One region of the Mesorhizobium sp. CO1-1-11 genome, then DNA from elsewhere that is predicted to be linked to it. Evidence: predicted binding sites of a transcription regulator. Region 1 holds the regulator's gene; each other region holds the start of a gene.

The links. Region 1 encodes PhoB, which activates phosphate uptake and scavenging genes when phosphate is short. Its sites were predicted from a motif close to TGTCATNNANCTGTCAT; they were not measured.
Region 2: the regulator PhoB is predicted to act here: its motif matches at 6,648-6,664, upstream of LB554_RS14345 (ceramide glucosyltransferase).
Region 3: the regulator PhoB is predicted to act here: its motif matches at 2,001-2,017, upstream of LB554_RS16885 (acid phosphatase).

Annotation. Positions count from the first base shown of each region.
Region 1 is NZ_JAIUHE010000020.1:715-10,545, reverse strand. Features, by position in the region: gene pstC (phosphate ABC transporter permease subunit PstC) at 1-479, shown strand, start outside; gene pstA (phosphate ABC transporter permease PstA) at 483-1,334, shown strand; gene pstB (phosphate ABC transporter ATP-binding protein PstB) at 1,331-2,134, shown strand; gene phoU (phosphate signaling complex protein PhoU) at 2,160-2,867, shown strand; gene phoB (phosphate regulon transcriptional regulator PhoB) at 2,887-3,576, shown strand; gene LB554_RS22230 (ROK family protein) at 3,579-4,814, opposite strand; gene xylF (D-xylose ABC transporter substrate-binding protein) at 5,079-6,119, shown strand; gene LB554_RS22220 (sugar ABC transporter permease) at 6,357-7,709, shown strand; gene LB554_RS22215 (ATP-binding cassette domain-containing protein) at 7,721-8,545, shown strand; gene LB554_RS22210 (CHASE domain-containing protein) at 8,686-9,831, shown strand, end outside.
Region 2 is NZ_JAIUHE010000011.1:844-10,674, reverse strand. Features, by position in the region: gene phoU (phosphate signaling complex protein PhoU) at 1-719, shown strand, start outside; gene LB554_RS14375 (magnesium and cobalt transport protein CorA) at 817-1,824, shown strand; gene LB554_RS14370 (GcrA family cell cycle regulator) at 1,896-2,414, opposite strand; gene LB554_RS14365 (aspartate aminotransferase family protein) at 2,771-3,970, shown strand; gene argF (ornithine carbamoyltransferase) at 3,987-4,898, shown strand; gene LB554_RS14355 (Hsp33 family molecular chaperone) at 5,046-6,077, shown strand; gene apaG (Co2+/Mg2+ efflux protein ApaG) at 6,152-6,544, opposite strand; gene LB554_RS14345 (ceramide glucosyltransferase) at 6,764-7,915, shown strand; gene LB554_RS14340 (O-succinylhomoserine sulfhydrylase) at 7,946-9,136, opposite strand; SAM riboswitch at 9,193-9,270, opposite strand; gene LB554_RS14335 (2'-deoxycytidine 5'-triphosphate deaminase) at 9,430-9,831, shown strand, end outside.
Region 3 is NZ_JAIUHE010000013.1:58,946-68,776, reverse strand. Features, by position in the region: gene LB554_RS16895 (MaoC family dehydratase) at 1-326, shown strand, start outside; gene LB554_RS16890 (adenine phosphoribosyltransferase) at 485-1,030, opposite strand; gene LB554_RS16885 (acid phosphatase) at 1,261-1,956, opposite strand; gene LB554_RS16880 (cytochrome c1) at 2,240-3,112, opposite strand; gene LB554_RS16875 (cytochrome b) at 3,140-4,441, opposite strand; gene petA (ubiquinol-cytochrome c reductase iron-sulfur subunit) at 4,458-5,018, opposite strand; gene LB554_RS16865 (cupin domain-containing protein) at 5,334-5,678, shown strand; gene LB554_RS16860 (DUF6665 family protein) at 5,696-6,007, opposite strand; gene LB554_RS16855 (GNAT family N-acetyltransferase) at 6,009-6,500, opposite strand; gene LB554_RS16850 (ABC transporter ATP-binding protein) at 6,505-8,388, opposite strand; gene LB554_RS16845 (ABC transporter ATP-binding protein) at 8,399-9,831, opposite strand, start outside.

The DNA of each region.
Region 1 (9,831 bases):
GCCTGTTTGCCGGTCCGCCCTACGGCATCGGCCTGCTGACCTCGTCGCTGATCCTCGCCATCATGGTGCTGCCCTTCATCACCTCGATCACCAAGGATGTGTTCGACACGGTGCCGCCGGTGCTGAAGGAGTCCGCCTATGGCATTGGCTGCACGACCTGGGAGGTGACACGCCGCGTCGTCATCCCCTACACCCGCATAGGCATCATGGGCGGCGTCATGCTCGGCCTCGGCCGCGCGCTTGGCGAAACCATGGCGGTGACCTTCGTCATCGGCAACGCGCACCGCATCTCGACCTCGCTGTTCGCGCCGGCAACGACAATCTCCGCGACCATCGCCAATGAATTCACCGAAGCCGTCGGCGATCTCTACACGTCGTCGCTTGTGGCGCTCGGCCTGATCCTGTTCGTCATCACCTTCCTCATCCTTGCCATCGCACGCTACATGCTGATGCGCATCGACGCCCGCACCGGAGCCTGACCGATGTCGACAGCCTCGTCGCTTCACAGCCGCCGCAAGACCAGAAACTCGGTGATGATGACGCTGTGCGTCGTCGCCGCGGGCATCGGGCTTGCCTGGCTGGCACTGATCCTCGGCGCATTGGTCTACAAAGGCGCGGCCGGGCTCTCCCTTGATGTCTTCACGCAGATGACGCCGCCCCCCGGCGATGCGGGCGGCCTGCTCAACGCCATCTATGGCAGCGTGGTGATGACCGTCATCGCCGTCATCGTCGGCACGCCGATCGGTGTCCTGGCCGGCACCTACATGGCCGAATACGGTCGTTTCTCGAAGCTCACCACCGTCGTACGGTTCATCAACGACATCCTGCTGTCGGCGCCGTCGATCATCATCGGCCTGTTCGTCTACGAATTGATGGTGCGGCCGATGGGGCATTTCTCAGCCATCGCCGGCGCCGTCGCGCTGGCCATCCTGGTCATCCCCGTGGTCGTGCGCACCACCGAGGACATGCTCAACCTGGTGCCGAACGCCTTGCGCGAAGCCGGCACCGCGATCGGCGCACCGCGCTGGGTGGTCATCAAGTCAGTCGCTTACCGCGCGGCACTGTCCGGCATCGTCACCGGCATATTGCTGTCGATCGCCCGTATCTCCGGCGAGACGGCGCCACTTCTTTTCACGGCGCTGAACAACCAGTTCTGGTCGAGCAACCTCAACGCGCCGATGGCCAGCCTGCCGGTCACCATTTTCCAGTTCGCTCTCAGCCCCTACGAGGAATGGCAGCAACTGGCCTGGACCGGCGCACTCATAATCACATTGACGGTTCTCGCGCTCAGCATCTTTGCGCGCAGCCTGACCGGACGCAGAGAGGACAAATGAGCCAGATGTTGTCTCCAGACATGACGATTGCCGCCGAGGCAGCCGCCAAGGCGAAGATCGAGGTCAAGAACCTCAATTTCTACTACGGCCAGTCGAAGGCGCTGAAGGACATCACCTTGTCGCTGCCCGAGCGCAGCGTGACGGCCTTCATCGGACCGTCGGGTTGCGGAAAGTCGACGCTGCTGCGCGTCTTCAACCGCATCTACGAGCTCTACCCCAAGCAGACCGCCGAGGGTCAGGTGCTGCTCGACGGCCAGAACGTTCTCGACCGCTCGCAGGACCTCAACCTGTTGCGCACCAAGATCGGCATGGTGTTCCAGAAGCCGACGCCGTTCCCGATGTCGATCTATGAGAACATCGCCTTCGGCGTCCGCCTCTACGAGAAGATCGGCAAGGCCGAGATGGACGGCCGTGTCGAGCAGGCGTTGAAACGCGCCGCGCTGTGGAACGAAGTCAAGGACAAGCTCAACGCCAGCGGCCTCAGCCTGTCGGGCGGCCAGCAGCAGCGGCTTTGCATCGCCCGCACCGTGGCGGTGAAGCCGGAGGTCATCCTTCTCGACGAGCCGGCCTCGGCGCTCGACCCATTGTCGACCGCCAAGATCGAGGAATTGATCGACGAGTTGCAGGCCGACTACACGATCGTCATCGTCACCCACAACATGCAGCAGGCCGCGCGCGTCTCGAAGCAGACGGCTTTCATGTATCTTGGCGAGCTGGTCGAATTCGACAAGACCGAGAAGATCTTCACGTCGCCTCGCGAGAAGCGCACGCAGGACTATATCACCGGCCGCTTCGGCTGATCTCACGCATACGAGGACCAGGATCATGGCCGAACACACAGTCGCAGCCTTCGACGAGGATCTCGGACAGATCAGCAGGCTGATCAGCGACATGGGCGATCTCGCCGGCACGATGGTCGGCGGCGCCACCAAGGCGCTGCTGAATTCCGACAATGCGCTGGCACAGCGCGTCGTCTCCGACGACGCCATCATGGACGCACGCCAGCGCGAACTCGATGATCGCGCCATCACCCTGATCGCCAAGCGCCAACCGATGGCCGACGATCTGCGTCATGTCGTCGGCTCGATCCGCATGGCGGGCGATCTCGAACGCATCGGCGACCTTGCCAAGAACATCGCCAAGCGCGTCGGCTCCGTCGGCCTCACCGCCACGCCGCGCGACCTGTCGCATTCCATCGACTCCATGGCGCAGCTGGTGCTGATCCAGGTGCAGGGCGTGGTCGAGGAATATGCGGCCGGCGATGCCGCCGCCCTCGCCAAGCTCAGGAATGACGACGAACGCATCGACGTCAAATACACCTCGGTGTTCCGCGAACTCCTGACCTACATGATGGAGGATCCCCGCAACATCACGGCTTGCACGCATCTTTTGTTCTGCGCCAAGAATCTCGAACGCATCGGCGACCATGTGACCAACATCGCCGAGAATGCGTATTATGTGCTGACCGGCACGCAATTGCCCGCCAACCGTCCGAAGCAGGACGAGACGGCGCTGTCGATGCCTGCGGCTTGATGGCAGGGATGATCGATCGATGATCGCGCCACGCATCATGGTGGTGGAGGACGAGGAGCCGCTGGGCGTGCTCCTCCGCTACAATCTGGAATCCGAGGGTTACCAGGTCGAGGTGGTGACACGCGGCGACGAAGCCGAGATCCGCCTCCAGGAAAACGTGCCCGACCTGCTGGTGCTCGACTGGATGGTGCCGGCGGTTTCCGGCATCGAACTCTGTCGGCGCCTGCGCATGCGGCCCGAGACGGAGCGATTGCCGATCATCATGCTGACGGCGCGCGGCGAGGAGAGCGATCGCGTGCGCGGCCTCTCGACCGGCGCCGACGACTATCTGGTCAAGCCGTTCTCGACGCCAGAATTCATGGCCCGGGTCAAGGCGCTGCTGCGCCGCGCCAAACCGGAAGTGCTGTCCAGCGTGCTCAAGGTCGGCGACATCGTGCTCGACCGCGAATCGCACCGGGTCTATCGCAAGAAGAGCGAGATCCGGCTCGGACCGACCGAGTTCCGGCTACTCGAATTCATGATGCGCCATCCTGGCCGCGTGTTCTCGCGCAGCCAGTTGCTCGATAATGTCTGGGGCGAGACGATCTACATCGACGAGCGCACTGTGGATGTGCATGTCGGCCGCCTGCGCAAGGCGGTCAACAATGGCCGCATGCCCGATGTGATACGCACCATCCGTGGCGCGGGCTACGCAATCCGCGAGGATTGAGATCAGGCCACGTTCTTGCCGGATCTCACCTGCACGCCCGGCGCGAAGATCTCCTGGTCGACGAAGGTGAGCGCGCGCATGGCGCAGCCCTCGCGGATCAGCGGCAATTCGTTCGGCTCTGTATCGAAGGAAATCGATTTCGAATGCTGGCCGCCGGCGGTCTGGGCGATGGCCTCGCGCAGGGCCGGCTCGATCAGGTCGAAGGCGGCGGCGCTGACGCCGACCATCGCAACGGGCGCCGGGTCTATCAGCGCGAACAGGCTGCCAAGGCCATAGCCCAGAGCCTCGCCGGCCTTGCGATAGGCCTCGCGCTCCGGTCCGTCTCTTTCGCGCGCCGTGGCCGCCAATGCGCGCATGTCGGCGTCGCTGACGTCGACCGGTTTGGCGTCCTCACCCATCTGTCCTGCATTACGCCAGATGGCATAGTTGCCGGCATAGGCCTCGACGCAGCCGCGCCGCCCGCAGCGGCAGAGCGCGCCGCCCGGGCGATGGATCATGTGGCCGAACTCGCCGCCGGAGGAATGGGTGCCGGTGAACAGATCGCCCTTCAGCACCAGGCCCATGCCGATGCCGTGCGAGAGCAGGATGGCGATGAAGTCGTCGCGGTAGCGCTCGGGGTCGCGCCAGCGCAGCGCCACCGCCATCATGTTGCAGTCGTTCTCCATGGTGGCGGGGATGCCGAATTCGGCTTCGAGTATGTCGGCGAAGGCAATGTCCGTCTGTGGCGTGATCGGCGACCACAGCATGGCGCGCGCCTCGGTGTCGGTGATGCCCTGGATCGCCAGCGCGATGCGGGCGATGCTGGCGACGTCAAGGTCGGGATCCTCGAGGCGGCGGCGGACGATGGCCACGCATTCGCCGATCAGCGCCTCGCGCGACATGGTCAGCGTGTCCAGCCGGCGCTGCTCCTCCGATATCACCTGGCCGGCGTAGTCGATGACGGCGACGGAGAGGAAATTCAGCGACAGCACCACGGTCATGACCGCCGCGGCCTCGGGGTTGAGACAAAGGCCCACCTGCGGCCGGCCGCGTTTCAGTGAGCCGGCCTCGTTCGGCTTGCCTTCGCTCAGGATACCTTCGCCGATCAGGTCGGCTGATATCGCCGATATGGTCGAGTGGCTCAGGGCGGTGGTGGCGGCGATCTCGGTGCGCGAGGGCTGGCCACCCCGGCGCACGGCTCCAATCACCATTGCGCGGTTGCGCCGGCGCAGATCGTCGTGGCGGATTCCGACCGACATGATTTCCTCCCCGTCGCCGCGGTTCTTGACGCCCCCTCGAACACCTCCGGCAACGGGCCGAATACTGGCAGAAGCGGCTGGGGCTGTCATTTATTTATTGCGGGGCTCGAAAAAAGGCTTCCGGCACCTCAAAATCCGTCAGAATCGATGTTGACAGTGTTCCGGCGATGGACGAGTGTTTTTTCGAGGCTCGAAAAAATAGGGCCTTTGTGCCGGCCTTAGGGCCAGTTTGGTCGCGCCACACGCGGGCGCAGGGAGGATATCATGAAGAGATTCACAGTCGCCATTCTGGCGGGTGTCGCCATGTCGCTGACGCTGGCGTCGGTCGCGCAGGCGAAGGGCAAGGTCATCGGCGTTTCGTGGTCCAACTTCCAGGAGGAGCGCTGGAAGACCGACGAGGCGGCCATGAGGAAGGCCATCGAGGCCGCGGGCGACAAGTACATTTCCGCCGACGCGCAGTCCAATCCCGGCAAGCAGCTGACCGATGTCGAGAGCCTGATTTCGCAGGGTGCCAATTCGCTGATCATCCTGGCGCAGGACGCGTCGGCCATCGGCCCGGCGGTACAGAAGGCGCTCGACGAGGGCATTCCGGTCGTCGGCTATGACCGCCTCATCGAGAACAAGGACGTCTTCTACCTGACCTTCGACAACAAGGAAGTCGGCCGCATGCAGGCCCGCGAAGTGTTCAAGGTGAAGCCTGAGGGCAATTACGTCTTCATCAAGGGCTCGGGCGCCGATCCGAATGCCGACTTCCTGTTCTCGGGCTCTATGGAAGTGCTGAAAGCGGCAATAGACAGCGGCAAGATCAAGAATGTCGGCGAAGCCTATACGGACGGCTGGCTGCCCGCCAACGCCCAGAAGAACATGGAACAGTTCCTCACCGCCAACGACAACAAGGTCGACGCCGTGGTCGCCGCCAATGACGGCACCGCCGGCGGTGTGGTCGCGGCGCTGACGGCGCAGGGGCTCGCCGGCACCGTGCCGGTCTCCGGTCAGGACGGCGACCACGCCGCGCTCAACCGCATCGCGCTCGGCACCCAGACCGTGTCGGTGTGGAAGGACGCGCGCGAACTCGGCAAGAACGCCGCCGAGATCGCCTCGCAACTCGCCGACGGCAAGAAGATGACCGACATCGCCGGCGTGAAGGACTTCACGACGCCTGGCGGCAACACCGTAAAGTCGCTGTTCCTGACCCCGGTGGCCATCACCAAGGACAATCTCAACCTCGTCATCGACGCCGGCTGGATCAAGAAGGACGAAGTCTGCACGGGCGTTGCCGCGGGCAGCGTCGCGGCCTGCAACTGAGCTTGATCGCCTGAACAGTCGGAAGCGCCGCGGCGTGGAACGGTCAGTGTTCTGAACACTGGCCGTTCCAATTTCCTTGTTTTCGCAATTCCGGACGAAAAACCGCTACGCACTTTTCCTGGAATTGCTTCCAAGCCGCGGCGTGTTCCCGACAAGATTTGTGTTTCCGCCGCTGGCGGCTAACTTCTGGGCTCTGGTCCGGCTCCGCGTCAGACGGCAAGCCGCTGGGAGAACATCATGACCGACACGACCTCAACCTCGCAGGCCGATACGGCGCGTGCGTCGGAACTCGGCGCGGTCGCGCGTTTCCTGAAGGCGACCGAGATCGACACCCGCATGCTCGGCATGATCGGCGCGCTGCTGCTGATCTGGGTCGCGCTGCATGTGATTTCGAGCCTGCGTCTTGGCGTCAATCCGCTCGATTTCGACAGCCGCACGTTCCTCACGCCACGCAATCTGTGGAACCTGTCGGTGCAGACGTCCGCGGTCGCCATCATGGCCTGCGGCATGGTGCTGGTCATCGTCATGCGCAACATCGACCTGTCCGTCGGTTCCGCCGAGGGCTTGATCGGCATGGTCATGGGCTTTGCGCAGGTACATTTCCTGGTTCGGTTCGTAGGACTTGAACTCGGCAACCCATGGATCTGGGTCCTGGCACTGGTCATCGGTCTGGCGCTCGGGCTTTTGATCGGCGCCTTCCAGGGCTTCGTCATCGCCTATCTCGAAGTGCCGGCCTTCATCGTCACGTTGGGTGGCCTGCTGGTCTGGCGTGGGGCCGCCTGGTGGGTCACGTCAGGCCAGACGGTGGCGCCGCTCGACGCAACTTTCCAGCTGATGGGCGGCGGACCGGCCGGATCGATCGGCGCCACCTGGAGCTGGGTCGTCGGCATCGTCGCGTGCCTGGCTGTCGTGTTCGCGCTGTTCAACGGGCGGGTTCAGCGCAAGCGCTTCCGCTTCCCGCTGCGGCCGATCTGGGCCGAGACGCTGCTCGGCGTCGTCACCTGCGCCGTCATCATGGGCGCGGTCTGGCTGGCCAACTCCTATCCTTGGCCGATCGGGATCGTGAACCGGTACGCGGCCGCCAACAACATCACCGTGCCGGAGGGCGGGCTGTTCATCGCCCACGGCATCGCTATACCGGTGCTGATGGCGGTCGCCGTCGGTCTGGTCATGACCTTCATCACCAACCGCACCCGTTTCGGCCGTTATGTCTTTGCTATCGGCGGCAATCCGGAAGCGGCCAATCTCGCCGGCATCAACACGCGCTGGATCACCATGAAGGTGTTCATGATCATGGGCGTGCTGGCCACGATCGCCGCCGCCATTTCGTCGGCCCGGCAGAACTCGTCCACCAATGTGCTGGGAACATTGGATGAGCTGCTCGTCATTGCCGCGGCCGTCATCGGCGGCACCTCGCTTGCCGGCGGCTCGGGAACCATCATCGGCGCCATGCTCGGTGCATTGCTGATGCAGTCGCTGCAGTCGGGCATGGTGCTGCTCGGCGTCGATTCGCCGTTGCAGAGCATCGTCGTCGGCGCCGTGCTGGTTATCGCCGTCTGGCTGGACACCGTCTATCGCAAGCGGGTTTAGGGGATACGACCATGGCTGACAAAACCGCTCCCGTGACGGCCCTCGCAACTGCGCCCACTGGCACGCCGCTGGTCGACATGCGCAACATCTCGATCGCCTTCGGCGGCATCCGTGCAGTCGACGACGCCTCGATCGATCTTTTCCCCGGCGAGGTCGTGGCGCTGCTCGGCCATAACGGCGCCGGCAAGTCGACGCTGATCAAGATCCTGTCCGGCGCCTACAAGCGCGATGCGGGCCAGATCTTCGTCAATGGCGAGGAGGCAGCGATTTCCAACCCGCGCGACGCCAAGAAATACGGTATCGAGACGATCTACCAGACGCTGGCGCTGGCCGACAATGTCGATGCCGCCGCCAACCTGTTCCTCGGCCGCGAACTGATGACCGCCTGGGGCACGCTCGACGACGTCGCCATGGAGGCCGAGGCGCGCAAGGTGATGGGGCGGCTCAATCCTCGCTTCCAGCGCTTCAAGGAACCGGTGATCAAGCTGTCGGGCGGTCAGCGGCAATCGGTGGCGATCGCGCGCGCGATCCTGTTCAATGCCCGCATCCTGATCATGGACGAGCCGACGGCGGCACTTGGGCCCCAGGAAACCGCCCAGGTCGGCGAGTTGGTCAGGCAGCTCAAATCCGATGGCATCGGCATCTTCTTGATCAGCCACGACATCCACGACGTGTTCGAGCTGGCCGACCGTGTCTGCGTGATGAAGAATGGCCAGGTGGTCGGTACCGCCCGCACGACTGACGTCACGCAGGACGAGGTGCTTGGGATGATCATCCTGGGCAAATGTCCTCCAGGTGCCATACCGGGGCCGGGCGCGCTGAAGATCGCCGCCTGAGGCCGGTCAGGCCGCTTCGGGCACGCCCCGTTGCCGGTCACGTGATATGCCAGTGATCACGATGGTGTGGCCTGACCATTGTGTTGGCCCGGCGACTTGCCCATAAAAGGTCCTGTTTTGCTCATGGACCGCATCATCCGTTGAAGAAGCTTTTTCCAATCGTCGCGTTCATTGCCGTTGCACTGATCAGCATGACCATGGCGGGGTTCGCTTATTTCGCGACGCAGGAAGCCGCCCGCATCAAGTTCGAAGGGGCGGCCGATGACGCCCTCAACCGGATCGAGAGCCGCATCGACCTGCACCTGTCGCTGCTGCGCTCGACACAGGCCCTGTTCGACGCGCGCAACGGCGATATTTCCCAGAACGAGTTCAAGGCATTCTTCAAGGCGCTGGATGTCGACAACAATTTCGCCGGCCTGCGAGGCATCGGCTTCCTGCGGCTGGTCAGGACGGGCGACGAGGCAGCGGTGGAACGCGACCTCCTCCACGATTTCGGCGCCAGTCATCCGGTCTATCCGGATACGACGCAGGCCTGGCGCACGCCGATCGCGCTTTTCGAGCCGCTCGATCCGTCCAACCAGACCATCATCGGCTACGACATGTTCAGCGAGCCGGTGCGGCGTGCGGCGATCGAAAAAGCCATGGCCGACGACCAGCAGCATGCGAGCGGGCTGGTCCAACTCGGCCAGGGCACGGGCGTGGCGCAGACGTTCACTGGCTTCCTGGTCTATGTGCGGCTCAATGTGGAAACGGCACCGGAGGTCATCAACGCATCGCGGTCCTCGACCGCCGGCTTTCTCTATGCGGCCTTTCGGGCCCGGGACCTGTTCCAGATCGCGCTCAGCCGTGCGCCGCTGCTGCCGGTCAACACCGAGATCTATGATGGAGCGGTGAACGGCGACAACCTGTTGTTCCGCTCGGAGACGCCACCGGCCTCATCCCTGGGAGACCGGCTGCTGGTCACCCGCAAGATGACCGTGGCCGGACGCCCGTGGACCGTATTGTTCAGGCCAACCAGCGCCTTCTCGCAACCCTCTTCGCGCGCCATCCCCGTGATGCTGGGGCTGTTCGGCCTGCTCCTGGCAGGCGCCATCGCGCTGGTGGCGCGCTATCAGGAGCGAGCCTATGACGCGGTGTCGGCCTTGCACGAGACGACGGAAAAAAGCCTGCTCGAAAAGGACCTGATGCTGCAGGAGATGAAGCATCGCATCAAGAACTCCATCACCAGGGTGCTGGCGATCGCGCGGCAGACGGCTTCGCGGGCAACCGACGTCAATGAGTTTTCC
Region 2 (9,831 bases), on a different contig from region 1:
CCGTTCACATTGTCAGCGCCTATGACGAGGAACTGAAATATCTTTCGAAGCGCATCGCCGCGATGGGTGGGCACGCCGAGCGCATGGTCGAGCAGGCGGTCGCCGCCCTGGTCAATGCCGATCCGGGGCTGGCCCAGAAGGTCATTCGCGACGACGCCGTCCTGGACGAGGGACAGCGTGAGATCGACGACAAGGCGATCATCATCATCGCCAGGCGTCAGCCGATGGCGACTGACCTGCGCGAGATCGTCGGCGCCATCCGCATTTCGGCCGACCTCGAGCGCGTCGGCGACCTCGGCAAGAACGTCGCCAAGCGGGTGGTTGCCGTTACCGACGGCCGGCAGCCGACCAGCCTGTTTCGCGGCCTGGAGGCTCTGGCCAATTTGGCGCTGACCCAGCTGAAGGAAGTCCTCGACGTCTATGCGTCGCGCTCGGTCGACAAGATCGGCTTCGTGCGCGACCGTGACGACCAGATCGATGCCATGTACACGTCGCTGTTTCGCGAATTGCTGACCTACATGATGGAAGATCCGCGCAACATCACGCCCTGTACGCATCTGCTGTTCTGCGCCAAGAATATCGAGCGGATCGGCGATCACGCCACCAACATCGCCGAGACCATCTATTACATCGTCACCGGCGACCAGATGCCCGCCGACCGGCCGAAAGGCGACAAGACCGACAAGATCGGCCTCCCCGAGGCGCTGCCGGTGAAGTGAACGCACATCCTCTCGAACGCTTGATCATATTGCGGTAGACTATCCCGAGATAAGCTTGCTGGTTCCCCAGGGAAGGCAACGCTTTCGGGAGGCTGCGATGGAATATGTCCGGGAGTTCAAGGCCTCGCCGCCGACATCGGGCATCATCGCCTGCGGCGTCTATACCGCCGGGCGCCGTATCGCCGATATTCCGATCGAGGAAGCCGGCGAATGGGCCAAGAAATCGGGACATGTCGTCTGGATCGGGCTGCTTGAGCCTGACCGCGACCTCCTGCTGCGCGTCAAGGCGCAGTTTCATCTGCATGAACTGGCGATCGAGGATGCCGAGCATCCGCACCAGCGGCCAAAGATCGAGCAATATGGCGATGCGCTGTTCATCGTCGCCCGCACGGCGCAGCTGATCGACGGGCGCGTCACCTTCGGCGAGACACATCTGTTTGTCGGCTCAGGCTATATCGTCAGCGTCAGGCACGGTCCTTCGACATCCTATGCCGCCGTGCGGCAGCACTGGGAAAGCTGCCCGCACTCGCTGGCCAAGGGGGAGGACTTCGTCCTCTATGCCATTCTCGACTTCATCGTCGACAATTACATGCCCGTGCTCGAGCAGATCGAGGACGAGGTCGAGGCGATCGAGGACAAGGTCCTGTTGAAGCCGATGACCGGACCCGATATCGAACGCCTCTACATGCTGCGCCGCGACCTCCTGCGCCTGCGCAACGCGGCATTGCCCTTGGTGGAAGTCTGTCGCCGGCTGACCAGCGCCGACCTGCCGCAGATCCATTCGGCCATGCACCCGCTGTTCCGCGACGTGACGGACCACATCCGTACTGTCCAGGAGAAGATCGACAGTCTGCGCGAGGTGCTGGCCTTTGCCTTCGAAGCCAGTCTTCTGGTCGGTCAAAGCCAGGAAACGGCGATCTCCAAGAAACTCGCCTCATGGGCGGCCATCCTGGCCGTGCCAACCGCATTCGCCGGCATCTACGGCATGAACTTTACCGACATGCCGGAGCTGAAGATGGCATATGGCTATCCGATGGTGCTGGCCACCATCGCGCTTATCTGCTGCTTCCTTTATTGGCGCTTCAGGAAGAACGGCTGGCTGTGAGGAAGTCGGTAGTCAGTAGTCAGTAGTGGTTGGTGGGAGCGCTTGTTTCCTCACTACTCAGTACTCACCGCTTATCTATTCCGCCGCCGCTCCGCCGCCGGCTGGAACGCCACGCGGGCATGGTATTTACAGTAGGGACCAGTTTCAGCGGCTTCGTTGCCGCAGAAATTGAAGTCCTCCGAAAGTGGATCGCCGTTCGGCCATTTGCAGGTGCGCTCGGTCAGTTCGACGAGCTGCAGATGCCGTGAGATCGGCACCACGACGTTCTCGACCGGACGGATGTAGTGCCGCGCCACCGGTTCGGCGTCGAATTGCGTCTGAAGGGCCGTCGCGCCGATCGAAGTCGTGACGTGGCGTGCCGTGCTTGCGGCGCGCGCCACCGATTTCTGGACGGTCGATCCCTGCGTCGCCTTCTTCTGGCGTGCCGGCGTCGCCGTTGCGCGACCGCGACCCGACAGCTTCAGCCGGTGCACCTTGCCGATGACGGCATTGCGGCTGACCCCTCCAAGCTGCGCAGCAATCTGGCTTGCGCTCAGACCCTCCGACCACAGTTTTCTCAAGAGTTCTACCCGCTCGTCAGTCCAGTTCATGACCGCGCTCCTCATAAGCGTGCGGCAATCAGAATCCATTCCCGACCCAGCACCACTGCTAGGGCAGACACCACATATATCTGGTGATTAGGTCCGCCGCACGAAATCTAGTTATTTCTTGACTACAACTACTCTATGCGCTGACTCGGTGACAAGAGTCCCAAGTGCAACACGAATCGGTTTTTTCGGTTTTCCCCAACTTGCCCGGTCGCTCATGAGCCGGCGTTGCGTCGGGGGGCTTGCCGCGCGCCACTACGCGACGTTTTCGTTGACTTCATGGCCGAAAAACACGATAAGCCGCAGAAGGCCGCCGCTTTGGCGGCTTTTTTGATTTTCCGGTACCGGAGACGCATATAATGAGCGGTTCGGCGCTTTACGAGACCTTTGCTCGCGCACCCCTGGCCTTCGACCATGGGGAAGGCACTTGGCTGGTCACCGACAAGGGCGAGCGATATCTCGATTTCGCCGGCGGCATCGCGGTCAATTCGCTTGGCCATGGCCATCCGCACCTGGTCGCGGCCCTCACCGAGCAGGCGGCGAAACTCTGGCACGTCTCCAATCTCTATGAAATCCCGGGGCAGAGCAGGCTTGGCGAGCGGCTGGTCGATGCCACCTTCGCCGACAAGGTGTTCTTCACCAATTCCGGCGCCGAGGCGCTGGAATGCGCGATCAAGACGGCGCGGCGCTACCATTTCGTCAAGGGCAATCCCGAGCGCTTCCGCATCATCACCTTCGAGGGCGCCTTCCATGGCCGCACGCTGGCGACCATCGCGGCAGGCGGCCAGTACAAATATCTCGAAGGCTTCGGACCCAAGGTCGAAGGCTTCGACCAGGTTGGCTTCGACGACATCGATGCCGCCGAGAAGGCGATCACGCCCGAGACCGCCGCGATCCTGATCGAGCCGGTGCAAGGCGAGGGCGGTATCCGCCCGGTACCGACACAGTCGCTCAAGCGGCTGCGGCAGCTCTGCGAACAGCACGGCCTGTTGTTGATATACGACGAGGTCCAATGCGGCATTGGCCGTACCGGCAAGCTGTTCGCGCATGAGTGGTCCGCGGTGACGCCCGACATCATGGCAATCGCCAAGGGCATTGGCGGCGGCTTCCCGATGGGCGCCTGCCTTGCCACCGACGAGGCGGCCGTCGGCATGACCGCTGGCGTGCACGGCACCACATTCGGCGGCAATCCGCTGGCAATGGCGGTCGGCAACGCCGTGCTCGACGTCGTGCTGGAAGACGGCTTCCTGGAGGATGTCCAGCGCAAGGCGCTGCTGATGAAGCAGGGGCTAGCCTCGATAGCCGACGAATTCCCCGAAATTGTCGAGGATATCAGGGGCACCGGGCTGATGCTCGGCCTCAAATGCGCGATGCCCAACGGCAAGGTGAACATGGCGCTGCGCGACCAGCATTTGCTGGCCGTTCCGGCCGGCGACAACGTCATTCGCCTGCTGCCACCGCTCACCGTCACCGACGCCGAGATTCACGAAGCGCTCAACCGCATCCGCGCCGGCGCCAAGGGCCTGTCGGAGGCGATCGCCTCCGCCGCCGCGAAGTAATCCGGAACCATTCCTGATGTCAGTTCGCCATTTCACCGATCTTTCCACCGTTTCCGAAGGCGATCTGCGCTTCATGCTGGATGATGCGGTGACGCGAAAGGCGCGTCTCAAGGCCGGCGAGCGGAGCAAGCCGCTCGAAGGCAAGGTGCTGGCCATGATCTTCGACAAGCCGTCGACGCGCACGCGCGTTTCTTTCGACGTCGGCATGCGCCAGCTCGGCGGCGAGACCATCATGCTGACCGGCACCGAGATGCAGCTCGGCCGCTCCGAGACGATCGCCGACACCGCCAAGGTGCTGTCGCGCTATGTCGATGCGATCATGATCCGCACCACCTCTCATGAGCGGCTGCTGGAGCTGACCGAGAATGCTACCGTTCCGGTGATCAACGGCCTGACCGACGACACCCACCCTTGCCAGCTGATGGCCGACATCATGACTTTCGAGGAGCACCGCGGTCCGGTGGCCGGCAAGACGATTGCCTGGACCGGCGACGGCAACAATGTGCTGCACTCGCTGCTCGAGGCCTCGGCACGGTTCCGATTCAATCTCAACGTCGCCGTGCCCGAAGGCAGCGAACCGGCGCAGAAGCATGTCGACTGGTCCAAGGCGCATGGCGGCAAGCTGCATTTCACCCGCTCGCCCGAGGAAGCCGTCGACCAGGCCGACTGCATCGTCACCGATTGCTGGGTGTCGATGGGACAGGAACACCGTGCTCGCGGGCACAATGTCTTCTCGCCCTATCAGGTCAACGCGGCGCTGATGGCCAAGGCCAAGCCGGATGCATTGTTCATGCACTGCCTGCCGGCCCATCGCGGCGAGGAAGTGACCGACGAGGTCATCGACGGGCCGCATTCGGTGGTCTTCGACGAGGCCGAGAACCGGCTCCATGCCCAGAAGGCAGTGCTTGCCTGGTGCCTCGGTGCTTAGAGTGTCTTGGTGCTTGAAGTGTCTTGGGCGCCCGAAATGCCCAGGCGCCTGAAATGCCCAGGCGCTTGATCTGCGGCGGCGCGATGCCTATCTGCGCCGCATCACGCAAATCAAGCGCGTTTGGACGCATGTGCCCACCAGGGCCGCATGGCCGCGCCCTGGAGCTTTGTCATGTTGGAAAGCCATCAAGTGACTGAACATCACCCCAAACTCGGCGAGTTCGGCTACGCCGGCGACGATCACGTCGTTCCCTTCGAGGTCGGTCCGCTCGACGTGCGCGGCCGCACGGTCCAGCTTGGGCCGATGCTCGACGCCATCCTTGGCCGCCACGATTATCCCGAGCCGGTCGCCCGCCTGCTGGCGGAAGCCTGTGTGCTGACCGTTCTGCTCGGCACCTCGCTCAAATTCGAAGGCAAGTTCATCCTGCAGACCCGCACCGACGGGCCTGTCGACATGCTGGTCGCGGACTTCTCCACGCCCTCGGCACTGCGTGCCTATGCACGCTTCGATGCGGATCGGCTCGAAGCACTGGTCGCGGCAGGCGAGACGTCCCAGCAGACGCTGCTTGGCAGCGGCGTGCTGGCGCTGACCATCGACCAGGGCGCCCATACTCAGCGCTACCAAGGCATCGTCCAACTCGACGGCGAAACGCTGGAAGACGCGGCGCGCACCTATTTCCGTCAGTCGGAACAGATCCCGACCGATATCAGGCTCTCGGTCGCCAAGCTGCTGACGCCCGGGATCGGCGGCGCGCGCGAGCAATGGCGCGCCGGCGGCATCCTGGCGCAGTTCCTGCCGCAATCGCCCGAGCGCATGCGCATTCCGGACCTGCCGGGTGGGGACGGCGATCCGCGCGAGGGAGTCCACGATCCGGCCGATAATTCCTGGCAGGAACTCCTGGCCTTGCTCGGCACCATCGAGCCGACCGAATTGATCGACCCGACCATCGGCGCCGAGCGGCTGCTCTATCGTCTGTTCCATGAGCATGGCGTGCGCGTCTTCGGCGGCGTTCCCGTGGCCGACCAGTGCTCATGCTCCCGCGACAAGATCCGTGGCATCCTCGAAGGCTTCTCAGCGCAGGAGATCAAGGACAGCACCGAGGATGGCGGCATCCATGTCGCCTGCGAATTCTGCTCGACGCAGTACGACTTCGATCCAGCCGAGTTTGCGGCTCAGTAAAGCCTTTCCTTCTCTCCGTTCCGCGGGGAGAAGGTGCCCGAAGGGCGGATGAGGGGCGACGCGACCGTCGGCCCTCAGTTCACCGTGCGCCTTGTCCCCGGCAGATCGAGCGAGAAGGCCGGGATGGCGATGTCGAACGTCTCGCCGCGCTTGTTGCGCATCGTGTAGCGTCCGACCATGATCCCGGAGGGTGTCGAGAGCGGGCAGCCGGACGTGTACTGATAGCTGTCGCCGGGATTGAGTTCCGGCTGGTCGCCGACAACGCCCGGCCCGCGGACCTCCTCGACCCGGCCGGCACCATCGGTGATGTGCCAATAGCGCGACAGAAGCTGCACGAACTCGTCAGACTGGTTGTCGATCGTTATCTGATAGCCCCAGACGTAGCGGTTCTCCTGGGGATCTGAACGATCCTCCAGATAGAACGGCCTGACCTGCACTTCGATGTTGCGCGTCACGGCGCGGTACATGAGCGGCTCCAAAACAATCCGACGACTTTCGACGCTCGCGGTGAGCAGGTCAACGTGCGCGTCTTGTCGCGCCTGGGATTGAAACGCAGGTGCCGGCAAAGAATGTCATTTAAGTGACACACGACAATGGTGGTGTGCGCGAACCGGGCGACTCGGCCCTCTGTCGAACTGTTGAAAACGGCCGCGACGCGGGCCGACTTCCGGAGTGACCAGATCTCGATGGAACTCACTCTCATATCCGCCTCGCTTTCGACCGCACTCATCCTCTCAAACGCTGCCAGCATCCTGCTTGCCGCTTCACAGCTGAAACGGCGCACCACGATTGCCCCGCCGGCGGGCAGATCGCCGGCGGTGTCGATTGTCGTCCCGTCGCGCGGCGTCGAGCCATTCACACATGAGACGCTGGAACGCGCCTTCGCGCTCGACTGGCCACGCTACGAACTGATCTTCTGCGTCGCCCATGCCGACGACCCGGTGGTCAAACTGATAAACAGGGCGATTGCCCGGTTTCCGCAGGTGCCGGCCCGGCTGTTGATCGGCGACGACCGTGTCAGTGCCAATCCAAAGCTCAACAACTGCGTCAAAGGCTGGGAAGCGGCGCGCCACGACTGGGTCATTCTTGCCGATTCCAACGTTCTGATGCCGAGGGACTATGTCGAGCACATGATGGCGGCGTGGCAGCACGGTACCGGCCTTGTCTGCTCGACGCCGATCGGCTCCAGGCCAGATGGTTTCTGGGCCGACGTCGAATGCGCCTTCCTCAACACATTGCAGGCCCGCTGGCAGTATGCCGGCGCGGCGCTCGGCCTCGGCTTCGCGCAGGGCAAGAGCATGCTGTGGAACAAGCCGATGCTGGACGCCAATGGCGGCATACGCGCGCTGGCCGCCGAGATCGCCGAGGACGCCGCCGCGACCAAGCTGGTGAACGGCCTCGGCCTGCGTGTCAACCTCGTTGCCGCCCCCTTCGAGCAGCCGCTCGGCCAGCGCACGTTTGGCGAGATCTGGTCGCGCCAGGCCCGCTGGGCGCGCCTGCGCCGCGTCACTTTCCCGCTGTTCTTCGCGCCCGAGATCCTGACTGGTGCGGCGGTCCCGCTGGTTCTTGCGCTGATTGCCGCGGCGAGCGCCGGCATTAGTCTCTGGGCGACCGCGATTGCCGTGCTGGCGGCGTTCTATCTTCCGGAATGCGCTCTGGCCCTGGCCAAGGGTTGGCACGTCTCGACGCGCATGATCGCGGCGACGGTCGCGCGGGACGTCATGCTCCCGGCCATCTGGGCGCGCGGCTGGCTCGGCGGCGCCGTCGACTGGCGCGGCAACGCCATGACCATCCGCACCAAGACGGCGGAACTGGAGGAGACGCCATCGAGCGCTTGATCGCTGCTGACGACGCTGCCTGGACGAAACCTATTTGGCGGCCTTCAAGGCTTGCGCGATATCTTCCAGCAGATCGTCCGTATCCTCCAGGCCGACCGACAGCCTGAGCGTACCGGGCCCGATGCCGAGTTCGGCGCGGGCCTCATCGCTGAGGTTCTTGTGGGTGGTCGTCGCCGGATGGGTGATCAGGCTCTTGGCATCGCCCAGATTGTTCGAGATCAGCACGATGTCGAGGGCGTTCTGCAGGGCGAAGGCCGCCGGCTTGCCGCCCTTGACGTCGAGGCAGATCAGCGTCGAGCCACCCGACATCTGCTTCTTGACGATATCGGCCTGCGGGTGGTCGGCGCGGCCGGGATAGATGACGCGGGCGATCTGCGGCTGCCCGGCCAGGAAGTCGGCGATCCTGCCGGCGCTCTCGGTCTGCTGGCGCACGCGCAGCGGCAAGGTTTCCAGGCCCTTCAGCAGCGTCCAGGCGTTGAACGGCGACAGGCTGGGACCGGTGTGGCGGAAATAGTCGTGCAGGTTCTCGTCAATCCACTTCTTGTCCGACAGGATGACGCCGCCCAGGCAGCGGCCCTGGCCGTCAATGTGCTTCGTGGCCGAGTAGACGACGATGTGCGCACCAAGCTGCAACGGCTTCTGTTGCAGCGGCGTGGCAAAGACATTGTCGACGACCAGCCGCGCGCCGATCGAATTGGCAAGCGAGGCGACGGCGGCGATGTCGACGACCTCGAGCGTCGGGTTGGTCGGGCTTTCCAGGAAGAACAGCTTGGTGTTCGGCCTGACCGCCTTTTCCCAATTGGCGATCTCGGTGCCGTCGACCAAGGTCGCCTCGATGCCATAGCGCGGCGCCAGCGTCTCGACCACCCAGCGGCAGGAGCCGAACAGCGCGCGCGCGGCCACGATGTGGTCGCCGGCCTTGACGCTGCACAGAAGGGCAGCCGTCACCGCCGCCATGCCCGACGCCGTGGCGCGCGCGTCTTCGGCGCCTTCAAGCGCGCACATGCGCTTTTCGAACATGTCGACGGTCGGGTTGGCGTAGCGCGAATAGATGAAACCAGGCTCTTCGCCCTTGAAGCGGGCCTCGGCGGCCTGCGCCGTCTGATAGACATAGCCCTGGGTCAGGTACATCGCCTCGGAGGTTTCGCCGAAGCCGGAACGCAGGGTTCCGCCATGCACGAGTGCCGTCTGAGGTTTCCAGTTGCGCTTCTTGGTGCTCATCGCTTTGTTCCAGACACAAAAAAACCGGCCGCGAAAGTCGCAACCGGTCCATACGGCCTTGCGGCCCGACGGTCCTTTAGCGACTTGTTTAACGTGGCTGCAAGCCGACCGGCCAAATCACCACGGGATAACGACCCTTTAGACCCGCGCCACGCTTGCGTCAATTGCCGGCTTCATTAAGACGTTTGTACCAAGGCAGGTTCCGCAGAAGTGCCCCGCGGTTTTGCGGCAAGAACCTGCAACAAACAAGAACCTGCAAACGAAAGAGACCAGTCTTGGGGCGGAGCCAGACTTTGCGGCAGACAGGCATTCTTCCCGATCAGGACATATCGGCGCTGTTCCGGTCCGGCGCGCTGAAGTCGCCGCGCGCGCTTGATGCCGACCAGATCCAGCCGGCGAGCCTTGATCTCAGATTGGGCGAAAAGGCCTGGCGGGTTCGCGCCTCGTTCCTGCCCGGTCCCAACCACAAGGTGTCGGAAAAGCTCGATCGGCTGCAACTGCACGAGATCAGTCTGACCGAAGGCGCGGTCCTCGAAACCGGCTGCGTCTATATTGTGCCGCTGCTCGAAAGTCTGGCCCTGCCGGCTGACATTTCGGCCTCGGCCAATCCGAAGAGCTCGACCGGGCGGCTCGACATCTTCACCCGCGTCATGACCGATCGGGGCCATGAGTTCGATAAGATCGCCGCCGGCTAC
Region 3 (9,831 bases), on a different contig from region 1:
AGAAGAGCGTGCTCGGCGGCCTCTGCGCCTCCGGCTGGCATACCGCCGCCACCTGGATGAAGCTGAACCTGGAGAGCCGCCTGGACGCCGAAGGCTGGGACGGCCCGGTGCCCGAATTCGGCCCCTCGCCCGGATTCAAGAACCTGAAGTGGCTGAAGCCCGTCTTTGCCGGGCAAACCATCACCTTCACGCGCACGGCGCTGTCCCACCGCCCCATCGCGTCCCGCCCCGGCTGGCGGTTGCTGGCGCTGCTCTGCGAGGCCACTGATTCGACCGGCGGCAAGGTGCTGGAGTTCGAAAGCGCGGTGCTGGTGAAGGTGGAGTAGTCTCTTCCTTCGCCCCGTTTATGGCGTGGCCGAAGGCGGATGAGGGCGGCACCCGCGCTGGTTGTCGTGTTGCCTCCCTGCCCTTCGCTATCGCTCCGGGCGTTCGAGATCTTTGAAAGGTCCACTGGACCTTTCAATTTGCCTTCGGCAAACCGGTCTCAAACCCCCTCGAACCCGATCAGCGTTCGCACCGGCACGCCGAGCGCTTCGAGCTTGGCGCGCCCGCCTAAATCCGGCAGGTCGATGACGAAACAGGCGGCGAGAATGTCGGCGCCGATCTGGCGCAGCAGCTTGACCGCCGCTTCAGCCGTGCCGCCGGTGGCGATCAGATCGTCGACCAGGATCACCTTCTCGCCGGGCGCGACGCCGTCCTTGTGCATCTCCATCTCGTCCAGCCCGTATTCCAGGCTGTAGGCGACGCGCACGGTCTCATAAGGCAGCTTGCCCTTCTTGCGGATCGGCACGAAGCCGGCCGAGAGCTGGTGGGCAACGGCGCCGCCCAGGATGAAGCCGCGCGCTTCGATGCCGGCGATCTTGTCGATCTTCTGCCCGGCATAGGGATGCACCAGCTCGTCGATGGCGCGGCGGAAGGCGCGCGCATTGCCGAGCAGCGTGGTGATGTCGCGAAACAGGATGCCGGGCTTGGGATAGTCCGGGATGGTACGGATCGAGGCCAGCAGCGTGTCTTCGAGAGAAGGTTTCATGAAGCGGCTCCGAATGATCCGGCTGACAAAGTGAAACGGCGCGGGGCCGATCGTAACCCGGCGCGACCGACAACGGCTAGCGCGATGTGGCGACCGAGACAAGCGCATCCGGCAAAGGAATTGACTACGGGCTGGGAGCAACCACAGGCGATTTTCCTCCTGTTGGGCGCAGCCACGAAAAAGGGGCGCCCGAAGGCGCCCCGCTCGAACGGATGGCTATCGGCCAAATCCTACATGCCGAGATCGGAACGAAGCTCCGCCCTGGCCACATCGTACTCGGCCTTGAAGTCATCCCGGTTGAGCAGGACGGCGGCAATGACGCTGCCGGAAATCTTGCCCATCTCGACGTCGGACGGATAGTGGATGCCGCCGACGATGCGGTTGTGGGCGAACTCGGCCGCGCGCGCCATGATCTCAGCACGCCTTTCCGGAACCATGTCGGACAGGATGATGCCCATCATCGTGCCGACGGTCGCATGGCCGGACGGCCAGGAACCGGAGCTCGACAGCTTGACCACCGGCTTGACGAGATCGCTGAGCTGGTGCGGACGCAGGCGCTTCCAGACATCCTTGGCCGGATCGACGACGGCGCCTTCGGTCTCCACCACGCGATCGAAGAAGGCGCTGAATTTCGGCAGCTTGTCCTTGTTGAAATTCGGCCCCATGACATCGGCGAAACGCCAGACGTTTTCCTCGGCGTCGGCGATGGCGCGGGCTTCCATCTCGGGTGTGCGCGTGACCTGCATGGTCAGCACTTCGCCAAGCTCGGCCTTGGTCTCAGCCGAATCATTGGCCGGCGGCGGCGGCAGGATCATCGTCAGGTCGACATCCTTGTTGGTGATGAATGGTTTTGCGTCTTCGGCGCGGGCCGCGGAACCAACGACGAGCAGCAGCAGGCCTGCCGCAAGCGATGCGTATCTTTTCATGAGCGTGATCCTTTGATGAGAGCGCCGCAGGATCGCGATGTGTGGTGACGGCCATGTGACACCGCCGAGACGTGGAGGCGCAATCCACTCAAAAAGCAGAAAGGGCGCCTCGCGGCGCCCCATGTTGTGCACTGAACGACCCAAGGCCTTTTGAGATTCAGATCAGGCTGAATCGAAAACGATGGTTTCCGAGAACCGGAGCGGAGCGTACTTGAAGTACGTGAGCACCGGAAGCGCAGGAAGCCATCGTTTGCAGACCGGCCTCACCTGAAGATCAACAGGCCTAGTGCGCGACGGCTTCCCACACCTTGCGCTTGGTCAGGTAGACCAGGGCGCCGAACAGAAGCAGGAACACCAGCACGCGGAAGCCCATCTTCTTGCGGTCTTCCATGTGCGGCTCGGCAGCCCATGTCAGGAAGGCAGCCACGTCGCGGGAATACTGGTCGATGGTCTGCGGCGAACCGTCGTCATAGGTGACCTGGCCGTCGGAGAGCGGCTTGGGCATCTTCAGCGACACGCCGGACATGAAGTACGGGTTGTAGTGTGTGCCTTCGGGGATGACCATGCCGGCGGGCGGCGTCTGGTCGTAGCCGGTCAAGAGCGAATGGATGTAGTCGGGACCACCGGCATCATACTGGGTGAAGATATCGAAGACGAACTGCGGGAAGCCGCGCTCGACGCCGCGCGCCTTGGCCAGCAACGACATATCCGGCGGCGCCGCGCCGCCATTGGAGGCAGCGGCGGCTTCCTCATTGGCGAACGGTGCCGGGAAATGGTCGGACGGCTTGCCGGGACGGTCGAACATGTCGCCGGCATCGTTGGGACCGTCATGGATGGTGTATTCGGCTGACAGCGTCTTGATCTGCGCGTCGCTGTAGCCGAGGTCCGAAAGCGTGCGGAACGCCACCAGGTTCATCGAATGGCAGGCCGAGCAGACTTCCTTGTAGACCTTCAGGCCGCGCTGCAACTGCGCCTTGTCATAGGTGCCGAACGGGCCGGTGAAGCTCCAGCTCATTTCCTTCGGCTCGTTGATCGGGAAATGCGTCGGTGCCGCCGCGTTGTGCGCCTCTTCGGCCGCGAACGCGCAAGTGCCTGCAACTCCGGTGCCGGCGGCCACGAGGCCGACCAGCGCAAGCGAAGTGAGAATCTTTTTCATGCCAAATCCCCTTAGATTCTCTACCGCTCAGCCCTTGGTCTCAGGTGCTGCCGTGGCGCCCGCCGGATGTCCGCTGCCACCCTTGTTCTTTTCGAGCACCGCCTCGGTGATCGAGTTCGGCAGCCTGCGGGGTGTCTCGATCAAGCCGAGCACCGGCAGCGCGATCAGGAAGAAGGCGAAGTAGAACAGCGTCGCCATCTGCGCCATGAACACATAGCTGCCTTCCGCCGGCTGCGAGCCCAGCCAGCCCAGCAGGATGGCATCGGCCACGAACAGCCAGAAAAACAGCTTGTACCAGGGCCGGTAGACCGCCGAGCGCACCTTGGAGGTGTCGAGCCACGGCACCAGGAACAGCATGACGATGGCGCCGAACATGCACAGCACGCCGCCGAGCTTGGAATTGATCGGCCCGATGTTGAACGTGATGGCGCGCAGGATTGCGTAGAACGGCAGGAAGTACCATTCCGGGACGATATGGGCCGGCGTCTTAAGCGGGTTGGCGACCGTGTAGTTGTCCGGATGGCCGAGATAGTTCGGCAGGTAGAAGACGAAGTAGGCGAAGACGAACAGGAACACGATCATGCCGAACGCGTCCTTGATGGTCGCGTAGGGCGTGAAGGCCACGGTATCTGTCTTCGACTTGACCTCGATGCCGGTCGGGTTCGACTGGCCGACGACATGCAGCGCCCAGACATGCAGAACGACGACGCCGGCAATCATGAACGGCAGCAGGTAATGCAGGGCGAAGAAGCGGTTCAGCGTCGGATTGTCGACGGCGAAGCCGCCGAGCAGGAGCTGCTGGATCCAGTCGCCAACCAGCGGAATGGCGCTGAAGAAGCCGGTGATGACAGTGGCGCCCCAGAAGCTCATCTGCCCCCATGGCAGCACATAGCCCATGAAGCCGGTCGCCATCATCAGGAGGTAGATGATGCAGCCGAGGATCCACAGCAGCTCGCGCGGCGCCTTGTAGGAGCCGTAATAAAGACCGCGGAAGATATGCAGGTAGACAGCGATGAAGAAGAACGAGGCGCCGTTGGCGTGCATGTAGCGCAGCAGCCATCCGGAATTCACGTCGCGCATGATCTTTTCGACCGAACCGAAGGCGAGATTGGTGTCGGCCGTATAGTGCATGGCCAGCACGATGCCGGTCAGGATCTGCGCCACCAGCATGATCGCCAGGATGCCGCCGAAGGTCCACATATAGTTCAAGTTGCGCGGCACCGGATAGGCGATGAAGCTGTCATAGACCATCCTGGGCAGCGGCATGCGGGCGTCGAACCAGCGTTCGATACCGGTCTTCGGCGTGTAGGTCGAGTGTCCCTCGCTCATCGAAATATCCCCTGCCTCAACCGATAAGGAGTTTGGTGTCGGAAACGAATTTGAATACCGGAATCGCCATGTTCTCCGGCGCCGGGCCTTTGCGGATGCGGCCGGCCGTGTCGTATTGCGAACCGTGGCACGGGCAGAACCAGCCGCCGAAATCGCCTTCCTGGCCGAGCGGGATGCAGCCCAGATGGGTGCAGACCTGAACCATCACCATCCAGGCTTCCTTGCCTGGCGTGGTGCGGTTGGCGTCGGTCGCCGGCGCATCGGACGGCAAATTGGCGTTGCGGGCGATCGGATCCTTGAGATCGGAGAGGCTGACGGCCTCGCCGTCCTTCATTTCCTTCTCGGTCCGGTTGCGCACCACGACCGGCTTGCCGCGCCACTTGACGATCAGCGAGCTGCCAGGCGTCAGCGAGGAGACATCGACCTCGACCGACGCGAGCGCCAGCGTCGAGGCATCAGGGCGCATCTGGTCGATGAACGGCCAGGCCACGGCACCGGCGCCGACCACGGCGGCCATGCCGGTGGCGACGTAGAGAAAATCTCGACGATTGGGATCGTGGATGTCGGTTGCGCTCACGGGTGCCTGATCCTTTCGCCTCTTCCGCGCCGGTGGCCGAGCCTTGTTCCCCGCTCAATCACGCCAACCCGACAGCGCATGGCGAACAGGCTAGCGAATTCCTCCGGCATTTGGACTTCGGTTTATGCGTGAAGCCCGTTTTTGTCCAGACGGGTGAAGGCACAAGGGCAGATTGTCGCGGGGACAAAATCCCCTCGTGTCCGGCGGGACGGCGAATGGCTACAAAGGGCGGCTAAACAACCGGGAAATATCAGCAAAATCCAAGGCTCCGGCTTGCCTCGACACAGGGCGCCGGTGTGATCTATCCTCCTTCGCATGGCGCACGTCATCGATCGCGAGCAATGGGCTGTTCGTTCCCACCACTGGAAGGGCGAACTGCAGTGCGGTGCCTACGGCTCAAACTCCTGCCTGATCTTCAATCACCTGCCCGATGTCGGCGGCGGCCCGCGGCTGCACGCCCATCCCTATGCGGAGATCTTCATCATCCGCCAGGGAACCGGCCTCTTCACGGTCGGTGACCAGGAAATCGAGGCTTCGGCGGGGCAGATCCTGATCGTGCCGCCCAACACGCCGCACAAGTTCACCAATCTCGGTCCCGGTCCGCTGGAAACGACCGACATTCACGAAAACGGCAGCTTCATCACCGAATGGCTGGAGTGATTCCTAAAAAACTGATTTTACGCGGCGCCCAGCCTCACTAGAACCGCCCTGGGGATATTGTATTCGCGGATCACGGCGTCATGCTTGCGAAGGCCGCACAGTTCGCGCTGGATGAAATAGGCGTGAACGGCCACGGCAGCCTCCTTGAGCAGACGGGGGCGCAACTCATCGTCCCCGTTATCGCGCAACCGCGCCAAGGTTTCTTCCACGCGCTGGCCGGCCCGCCCGAGCGCCGCCGCCTTCTCTGCCAGGATTTCATGGCCAAGCGCGTCGAAGGCCGCATCGGCGGCCGACGTGCCGGCAAGATGGGATGGCGGACGCAAGGACATTTCAGTTCCCTTTCCTGAACACCATGCGATGGGTGACGAATTCTTCGCCCTCCACGGGCTGAAAACCAAGCCGTTCATAGAAAGCGAAGGCTTCTGGCGGCGCGCGGGTGTTCAACACGGTGAAATACTGGCGGGCTCGGTCGATCACGATCTCGACCAGCGTTCGGCCAAGGCCGGCGCGACGGTGACGCGCGCTGACGAACAGGTGGCGGACCCGGCCGTGGTCCCTGCCCTCGAAATAGGGATCGATGTTCAGCCCGCAGACACCGGCGAGTTCGGCGCCATGCCAGGCTCCGAACAGCGCCTCGCCCCGCTTCAGGAACTTGTTGCGGCCGCTTGCCCAGCCATCGCCCAGACGCACCAGCATCCAGTAGCCTTCCAGCCGGCTCTCTTCCTTCAGCATGTCGAAGGCCGCCACGGTTGGCCGCAAACGCTTGAGCGTGTAGCCGATCTCTGGGCCGATCTCCGGACTGAGCTCTGCCGATCCACCCACGCGCCTACTCCGCCGGCCGCGTCTCTTCCAGCACGCTTTCCTCGTGATAGAGGAACCCGCCGGACTGGCGCTTCCACAGCCGGGCATAAAGCCCGTCGAGCGCCACCAGTTCGTCATGTGTGCCTTGCTCGACGATGCGGCCGCCGTCGAGCACCACCAGGCGGTCAAGTGCCGCGATCGTCGACAGCCGGTGGGCAATCGCGATCACGGTCTTGTTCTCCATCAGCCGCGTCAGATTCTCCTGGATCGCCGCCTCGATGTCGGAATCGAGCGCCGACGTCGCCTCGTCGAGGATCAGGACCGGCGCGTCCTTGAGGAAGACGCGGGCGATCGCCACGCGCTGACGCTGACCGCCCGACAGCTTGACGCCGCGCTCGCCGACAAAGGCTTCGTAGCCCTGGCGGTCCCTGTTGTCGCGCAAAGTCAGGATGAATTCATGGGCCTCGGCTTTTTTCGCCGCCGCGATGACCTGCGCGTCGGTTGCGTCGGGCATGCCGAGCTTGATGTTGTCACGCAGCGAACGGTGGAACAGGGCCGTGTCCTGGCTGACGACGCCGATATTGGCGCGCAGCGAATCCTGCGTTACACCAGAGACGTCCTGGCCGTCGATGGTGATCTGGCCGCTTTCGAGATCGTAGAGGCGCAGGATAAGGTTCGCCAGCGTCGTCTTGCCGGCGCCCGAAGGCCCGACGAGCCCGACCTTCTCACCCGGCTTGACGATAAGGTTGATGCCGTTCAGAACCCCAAACCCCTTGCCGTAGTGGAACTCGACATTTTTTACGTCGATGCGCCCACCCGCCACGACCAGTTCCCCGGCGTCCGGTGCATCGGTCAGGCCGAGCGGCTGCGAGATCAGCGCCTTGGAGTTCTCCAGCACGCCGAGATTCCGCAAGATGCCGTTCATCTGCATCATCAACCGGCCGAGCAGCATGTTGAGCCGCAGCACCAGGCTGAGCGTGAAGGCGACCGCCCCGACCGTGATCGAGCCCTCGACCCAGAGATAAACGGCAAAGCAGCCGATCGCCGTGATCATGATGCCCGACAGCGTCGTCAGCGCCATGCGCACGCCGGTCAAGCGGCGGGTGAAGGGCCGCAATGCGTCGAGATAGATATCGAAGCCGTTCCTGATGTAGCGATCGTCGCCGTCGGCCGCGAACAGTTTCAGCGTCTGCACGTTGGAGTAGGAATCGACAATGCGGCCATTGATCATGGAGCCCGCCTCCGCCGTCGCTTCGGCGTGCTTGCGGATTGCCGGCAAATAGAGCTTCGCCAGAAAGCCGAAGGCGGTGATCCAGACCACCACGAGTGCCGCCAGCCTGAGGTCAAGCCCGGCGACCAGCGCCAGCGTCGTCACCGTATAGACGACCATGAACCAGACGACCTCGATGAAGCTTTCCATCAGGTCGCCCGTCGCCTGCCCGGCTTGCCAGACTTTCGTCGCGATGCGGCCAGCAAAATCGTTCTGGAAGAAGGCGTAGGACTGGCGCGAGACGTGCCGGTGCGCCTGCCAACGCACCAGATTGTAGAAGCCAGGCGTGATCGTCTGTTCGCCGACCAGCGCCGACAAGGCGACGACCACGGTGCGGATGATCAGCACCACCGCGACCATGAACACCAGTTCGGGGCCGGCGGCGGTCCACAGCGCGTGCCAGCTCCGTTCGCCGGGCAATTGGTCGAGAATATCGACCAGCCGTCCGACGAAATAGAACAGGCCGGCCTCGACCAGCGGCGCGATGCCGCCGATGACCAGCATGGCGAAGAAGGCGAACTTCGCTTGCCCGACATAGTGCCAGAGGAAGCCCGTGACGCTGGCCGGTGGCCGAAGATTCGCCGGCTCCCTGAACGGGTAGACCCAGGTCTCGAACCAGCGATAGACGGCTGTCATCATGCGGCGGCCATCATTCTGCGGCTTGCCCCTTTGCTATTGCGTCATTGGCGGCTTCGACGGGGACGTCATCGAGCAGGAACCCACCCGACTGGCGCTGCCAGAGCTGCGCGTAGAGCCCGCCTCTGGCGACCAGTTGCTCGTGCGAGCCCTCCTCGATCACGCGACCCTGGTCCATCACGACGAGCCTGTCCATCGCCGCGATGGTCGACAGCCGGTGCGCGATGGCGATGACGGTCTTGCCTTGCATGAGCTTGTAGAGGTTCTCCTGGATGGCGGCTTCCGCCTCGGAATCGAGCGCCGACGTCGCCTCGTCAAGGATAAGTATGGGCGCGTCCTTCAACATAACGCGAGCAATGGCGATGCGTTGCCGCTGACCGCCGGACAGTTTGACGCCGCGGTCGCCCACATAGGCGTCGAACCCCTTGCGTCCATGATGATCCGAAAGTGCTGATATGAAATCCATCGCCTCGGCCCGCCGCGCCGCCTCGAGCAGCATCTCGTCGGTGGCATCGGGCCGGCCATAGAGGATGTTCTCGCGCACCGAACGATGCAGCAGCGAGGTGTCCTGCGTGACCATCCCGATCTGGGCGCGCAGCGAATCCTGTTTCATGCCGGCGATCTCCTGGCCGTCGATCAGGATCCGGCCGCTTTCCAAGTCGTAGAAGCGCAAGAGGAGATTGACCAGCGTCGACTTGCCGGCGCCCGAGCGGCCGACAATGCCGACCTTCTCGCCCGGCTTCACCGCCAGCGACAGATTTTCGATGACGCCCTTCTGCTTGCCGTAATGGAAGCGGATATCCTCGAAGCGGATATCGCCTTTGGAAACGATGATCTCCTTGGCATCCGGCCTGTCCTCGACAAGGCGCGGCAACGAAATCGAGGCAATGCCGTCCTGCACCGTGCCGATATTCTCGAACAGGCTCGACATTTCCCACATGATCCACTGCGACATGCCCCACATCCGGAGCACCAGGCCGATGACCACCGCGACCGCACCGATCGTCACCACTTGCCCCATCCACAGCCACAGCGAGATGGCGGTGACCGAGAACAGCAGCAGCGCGTTCAGTATGTAGAGCGAGCCGAACAGCAGTGTCACCAGCCGCATCGACCGGTAGACCGTGTCGAGGAAGCCCATCATGCCTTCCCTGGCGAAGGCGGCCTCGCGGCGTGAATGGGAAAACAGCTTGACCGTCTGGATGTTGGTGTAGCTGTCGACGACGCGGCCGGTCATGGTCGAGCGCGCATTGGCCTGCTCCTCGCCGACCTTGCCCAGGCGCGGGATGAAGAAGCGCAGCAGCAGGATGTAGCCGACCATCCAGACGCCGAGCGGCGCGGCCAGCCGCCAGTCGGCCGAACCGACGATCAACAGCATGCCGAGGAAATAGACGACGACGTAGTTCAGGACGTCGATCACCTTGATGACGCATTCGCGCACGGCAA